Granulicella sibirica: one gene and its partner. The protein of the gene in region 1 interacts with the protein of each later gene in a pairwise test. Links are inferred from orthologs where the notes say so. Each region holds a gene or a part of one and is shown in the gene's direction. Other genes may lie near its edges.

The links. Proteins that work in one complex are often made in the same cells at the same time.
Region 2: the proteins of GRAN_RS13765 (region 1) and rlmB interact in binary tests that used the Escherichia coli proteins (3 or more experiments, as listed by UniProt). The link is inferred for Granulicella sibirica from one-to-one orthologs.

Annotation. Positions count from the first base shown.
Region 1 is NZ_RDSM01000002.1:690,163-693,110, forward strand. Bases 34-2,910 are described here. They hold GRAN_RS13765 (NAD(P)H-hydrate dehydratase), read left to right. Parts: upstream 34-585; coding sequence 586-2,235; downstream 2,236-2,910. Other genes in these bases: GRAN_RS13760 (VWA domain-containing protein), read left to right, coding at 34-538; tsaE (tRNA (adenosine(37)-N6)-threonylcarbamoyltransferase complex ATPase subunit type 1 TsaE), read left to right, coding at 2,232-2,687; GRAN_RS13775 (class I SAM-dependent methyltransferase), read right to left, coding at 2,684-2,910. Also shown: more of GRAN_RS13760, read left to right, coding at 1-33; more of GRAN_RS13775, read right to left, coding at 2,911-2,948. UniProt on the Escherichia coli protein: Bifunctional enzyme that catalyzes the epimerization of the S- and R-forms of NAD(P)HX and the dehydration of the S-form of NAD(P)HX at the expense of ADP, which is converted to AMP.
Region 2 is NZ_RDSM01000004.1:224,201-227,236, forward strand. The notes cover bases 47-3,011. They hold rlmB (23S rRNA (guanosine(2251)-2'-O)-methyltransferase RlmB), read left to right. Parts: upstream 47-1,112; coding sequence 1,113-1,910; downstream 1,911-3,011. Other genes in these bases: GRAN_RS22455 (hypothetical protein), read right to left, coding at 47-358; GRAN_RS22460 (RNA polymerase sigma factor), read right to left, coding at 355-987; GRAN_RS22470 (M1 family aminopeptidase), read left to right, coding at 1,907-3,011. Also shown: GRAN_RS22450 (zinc ribbon domain-containing protein), read right to left, coding at 1-8; more of GRAN_RS22455, read right to left, coding at 5-46; more of GRAN_RS22470, read left to right, coding at 3,012-3,036. UniProt on the Escherichia coli protein: Specifically methylates the ribose of guanosine 2251 in 23S rRNA.

The DNA of each region.
Region 1 (2,948 bases):
TCGACTGCAACTGTCGCTCGAGGCGCTTCGGCAGTTGATGGCGCGCGAAGGGCCTCGTCCCGGACGGAAGCTCGTTCTGTGGGTCTCGCCCGGGTGGCCGCTGCTTTCGGGAGCAGGTGTCGATCTTTCGATGAAGGAGCGCGAACGCATCTTTCGGACAATCGTCGATACCTCGACCGCGATGCGCGAGGCCGGAATTACTCTCTACAATCTGAACCCGCTTGGTCCGACGGAGAATCTCTCGGCAGCCTTCTACTACGAGAACTACCTGAAGGGGGTACCCAATTCGGGAAAGACGGATCTGGGAGACCTGGGTCTACAAGTGCTGGCGCGGCAGAGCGGCGGCCTTACGCTGACCTCGAGCAACGATGTCAGGGCAATGCTCCAGAAAGCCGTCTCGGATACGGACGCCTACTACCAGATATCGTTCGAACCGGCTCCGGCGGACAAGCCAGATGAATATCACCACATCGAGGTGAAGGTGGAGAAGCCTGGGCTCATTGCGCGGACGCGGGATGGATATTACGCGCAGCCCTAAACCAGGACGCGCATCGCCGGTTTCCTTCATCATAGAGATGAGGATTTATGACCATGATGCAGGTTCTGACGGCGGCGGAGATGGGCGCGGTAGACAAGCGAACCGAGGAGGAGTTTGGGATTCCGCTTGAGGAGCTGATGGAAAGGGCCGGAGACGCGGTGGCCCGGTTCTGCCTGCGGGAGTATCCCGAGGCGAAGCACGTGACCGTAATTTGCGGGAAAGGCAATAACGGTGGGGATGGGCTGGTTGCGGCTCGCCTGATCGCGCTCGCAGGATGCGAGGTCACGGTGCTTCTGCTGGCCGCGGAGGGTGATATCAAGGGTCTTCCTGCGAAGATGCTGGATGACCTTCGTGGCGCTGCGACGGGTGACGATGACGGACCAGCCGTTCTGATCGAGTTCTGCGCTGGGGAAGAAGAATTATTTGAGCAGAGCGCGGCACTTGAAGGGGCGGAGCTCCTGATTGATGCGGTGGTTGGGACGGGTTTCAAAGCACCGTTGCGTGGAGTGGCTGCCGTTGCCCAGGAACGGGTTAGCCGGCTCACGGCTCCGGTGGTGGCGGTCGATTTGCCCTCAGGCTGGGATGCGGATTCGGTTGAACAGAATGCGGAAGGTGCTTTCCGAGCGGATGCGGTCGTGACCTTTACGGCTCCGAAGATGGCACACGTGTTTGGGCATCTGGCATCGTCGCGGGTGTCGGGCGATGCGTTTGGGCCGGTGGTGGTGGCGGAGATCGGGTCGCCGGATGAGGCGATCCAGTCGGCTGGGCGGGTTAGTTGGGCGGGTGAGTCGAAGGCGATCGCGGAAGCCTGGCGGGATATCAATGGGAATAAAGGCAAGTTTGGGCATGTGCTGCTTGTCGGTGGGAGCTACGGGACGTTTGGCGCGCCTTCGATGAGTTCACTCGCGGCGCTGCGGACGGGTGCGGGGCTGGTGACGGCTGGTGTGCCGAAGATGATCGCGAACGAGGTGGGGAGGGTGACGCCGGAGTTGATGGTACGGGCTCTCGCCGAGGGAGACGCTGGCGAGGCTTCAATGGCGAATCTTGAAGAGGAAAAGCTGGCGACGCTGATCAAGGGGATCTCGGTGCTTGCTGTTGGGCCGGGGCTTTCGACGCGAGGGGAGGCGTCGGAGTTTGCGCGGGCGTTGGTGGCGAAGACGACGATGCCGGTGGTAATCGATGCTGATGCCTTGAATGCGTTTGCGGGGAAGACGGAGTTGTTGAAGAGTGCCGCGGCGGGTGGTAGGACGGTTGTGCTGACTCCGCATCCGGGCGAGATGGGGCGGCTTGCGGGGATGACGGTGAAAGAGGTTGAGGCGGATCGCATTGGGCTGGCGCGGAAGTTTGCGACGGAGCATGGGGTGACGCTTGTGCTGAAAGGGTGGAGGACGTTGATCGCGCATCCCGATGGGAGCATCGCGGTGAACACGACCGGGAATCCTTCGATGGCGAAGGGTGGGAGCGGCGATATTTTGACGGGGATCGTTGCCGCGATGATTGCTCAGTTTCCGCAGGATGTGGCGCGGGCGGTTGAGGCGGCTGTGTATCTGCACGGGCTTGCTGGAGACTTCGCGGCGCATGCGATGGACGAGCATACGGTGCTTGCGACCGATACGGTGTCCCATCTGAGCGACGCCTTCCGGTACCGGGTCCGTGACGAGGATGGGTTTACCTGGCTGGCGGGAGTGCATGAATGAGGGAGTGGACGCGGGAGAAGAAGCTCAAGACCAGGAGCGTGAACGGGACGCTCGCGCTGGGGGAGATGGTGTCGGAGATCCTGGTGAAGGCGGGCAAGCTGGTCATCCTCCGCGGGGATCTAGGGGCGGGCAAGACGACGCTGGTGAAGGGGATCGCCTCGGCGCTTGGAGCGGCTGAGGAGGAGGACGTCGTCAGTCCTACGTTCACGCTTGTGCATGCTTTTCAGGGGCGCAAGGTGAGGCTGTATCACCTGGACGTCTACCGCCTGGAGACGGAGCGGGAGCTGGCTACGCTTGGCATCGAAGAGATGGTCGAGGAGCCTGGGTCGCTTGTGGTAGTCGAATGGGGCGAGAAGTTTCCGAGCCTGGTCGAAGCGGCTGATGCCGAAGTGGCGATGGCGCTTGGCGAGGTCGAGAGCGAAAGGCTGCTGGAGTTGAAGTGGCGGGGTTAGCCGGTCTTCGTCTTCGCGCGGCCGGTGTATCGGTAGATCGCACACTCTTCGTCGCCGGTTGAGCCGTACATGGTCTGCTCGGCTATTGCGGCCAGGTCGGCGGCATGATCTTCGGGGGACATGGGGACTGGTCCGAAGAAGAGCCGCGTGAAGGCAGGGTGCGCATCGACCAAATTGGCGTGCTCGCTGTTCACGTAGAGAAGGTCGAGTGTGGCGGGGCGGTTGGCGAACTGTATCTCGATGCGGCGGAGAAGCTTGTTG
Region 2 (3,036 bases), on another replicon or contig:
ATGGTCATCGTGTCTCCCCTCCGGCGGAACGGGAGCGAATGCGGCGCACGAGGGCCACGATCAAGAGGGCTCCGGTTACGGGCAGGAACCAGATCAGGAGAAGAGGCAAGTGGAATCGGACATCGGTGGGTGAGAGCTCATACTCGTCGAACATGATCCAAAAAGTGGAGATGAGGATGATCACCAGCGAGGACGCGATGACGAGCGGAGCGAAAAGGGCGCGGTTTCGGCTGCGCTGAGCCTGAAGGTTGCGGGCGCGTTCGCGGACGACGCGATGGGTTCGATTGACCACAGAGGCGCGGTTGGTCGGGTCAGAAGCCGGGGAGAAGGCGTCCGGCTTGGTTGGAACTGGAATCATCGTGCGCCCTCCCGTGCGGGCCGGAGCGTGCGGATACGCTCCATCTCGGGCTTGAGGGCTGCCAGTCCGCGGTAAAGGCGGGACTTGACGGTAGAGAGCGGCGCGCGCGTGACGCCGGCGATCTCTTCGAGCGAGAGCTCTTCGTGGAAGCGAAGGACGAGGACCTCGCGATAGTTGGGTTCTAGGAGAAGAAGGACCTCGGAGAGTTCGGCAGCGTTCTCGCGGGCCTGGAACTGCTCAAGCGGCGAAGGGCCTTCCATGACGATCTCGAAGGGGCGTTCATCGTCTCCGCCTTCGCTCATCTCATCGAGCGAGGACATGGTGCGCTTGCGGGAGAGGTCGATGACGAGATTGCGGGCGATCGTGAAGAGCCAGGTATCGAAGCGGGCACGGCCGTCGTATTGGCCCCCGCGAATGAGAACGCGCATCCACGTCTCCTGGAAGAGGTCTTCGGCGACTTCGCGACGACCGGTCAGGAAGATGAGGTAGCGGAGCAGGCGGTGCTGATAGAGCTCAATGAGGTGATCGAGGAGCTCGGGATCCTGCTTCTTCAGGCCGCGCGCGATCGCAGCGTTTTCGCGCTGGTTGTTCGCAACATGGGTGGCGAGCTGCGCCGCGGTCAAGGTCATGGAAGAAGCGAGCACACTCATTCGACGACCCCCCTTCGGAAAAAGTCTCGAATCACTGTTAAGAATAGCTGAAGGTTGTCTGGACTGCGGCAATTCGTCGGTTCGAGCGGCGGTAAACTGATTGGATGGAAGTTCTTTATGGTGTGCATCCCGTGGAGGAGGCGATTCGGTCGGGTGCACGGGCGCTGGAGTCGGTGATTGTGTCGCGGGAGCGGCGGGACGAGCGGCTGGAGAAGTTGATCGCACTATGCCGGGCTTCGGGTGTCTCGGTGACGATGGAATCCCGCGAGCAGATGACCAGGTTGGCGAAGACGGATCAGCACCAGGGTGTACTGGCTGTCGTAAAGGAACGGGCGTTTCTTTCGGTCGAGGATCTTTTGAAGCGGTCGAAAGGAGCGGAGCAGGAGGACCGAAAGCGGTTCTACCTGGCGTGCGATGGGATCGAGGATCCGCATAACCTCGGGGCGCTGCTGCGGACGGCGGATGCGATCGGGGTGGATGGCGTGATCCTGCCGGAGCGGCGGTCGGCTCCGATTACGGGTACCGTAGCGAAGACGTCGGCGGGGGCTTCGGAGCATATCCGGATCGCGCGGGTGACGAATCTTGTTCGGGCGCTCGAGGTGATGAAGAAGAACAATGTGTGGGTGATCGGGCTTGATGAACGGGGGACGCCAGATTACATGGACTTCGATTTCAAGACGGACTGCGTTCTTGTGCTTGGGCGCGAGGGCGCGGGGCTTCACGACCTGGTGAAGAAGACGTGCGATCACCTGTTGCGGATACCGATGGCGGGTATGGTTTCGTCTCTCAATGTGTCGGTTGCGGGTGCGGTGGTGATGTACGAGGCCGTGCGGCAGAGGAGGCAGGCTCCGGTGGTGAAGGCTCCGGCTGCTCCGAAGAAGTTGAAAGGGTTGGGTTCTTGACGAAGTTTCCGGTTGCTGAGACGTGGTTGATGGCGGGTGCGCTTTGCCTGCCGATGGGTTTGTTCGGACAAGCGACGGCACCGCCAACAGCTCCCGCAGCTACCGATGGGCAGGATCAAGGGCAGCCAGAGCCTATGCCTCCGCCGAAAGGCAAAGTGCTGTTTTCGCGGGACGGTTCGACTGCGGCGGGGACGTCAAAGGTGGCGATTCCGGAGGATGCGAAGATTCTGCCGGAGGTGACCGATGCGGAGCGGGATGCGTTGACCGTATTGGCTTATGACTTCGATGTGCATTTGACGCCTGCGTCCGCTGAGCTTGCGGTTCGGGTTGGGATGACGGTTCGGAATGATGGGGCCGTGCCGCTGACGCGGCTTGTACTTTCGGTGTCTTCTTCGCTGCGATGGGAGAGTTTCTCAGGACAGGTAGCGGGTGGCCAAGGAAAGCTGGCGTTTCTGCAGCACACCACCGACACGGATGCGGATCACACGGGTAAGGTAAGTGAGGCGGTGGTGACGCTTCCGGCGGCGCTGGCTCCGGGTGCGTCGTATGAGCTTGCGGCGGTGTATTCGGGGACCGTCGGGCAGAGTTCGGGGCGGCTGGACCGGATCGGGGCTCCGGCACAGCAGGCACGGCAGGCTGATTGGGATGAGATCGGGCGAGACGGGACGTCTCTGCGTGGATTTGGTGAAGTGCTCTGGTATCCGGTGGCGGCTGCGCCAGTGTTCCTGGGGGATGGAGCGAAGTTTGTGCAGGCGATTGGGCGGGCTCGGTATCGGAACGAGAAGACGACGGGGCGGCTGCGGCTGGCGATCGAGTACGTTGGCGAGGCTCCGCACTCGGCTTACTTTTGCGGGCGGCTGGAGCAGTTGACTGCACATAGCGAGAACCAGAATGTGCCGGTTGCGGAGTCGCCGGGGATTGCGACCGCGGAGTTTCCGATGGAGACGCTTGGGTTCCGGACGCTGAGCCTGTTCGTGACGGATAAGCCGGAGACGATTGCGGAGGGTGGGCTGCTGTCGGCAGTGACGGAGCAGGATGAGGCGTTCAAGAGCTACGAGGCTGCGGCGAGGCTGGTGCAACCGATGCTTGCGGATTGGTTTGGTGCGGCTGGACCGGCGGAACCGCT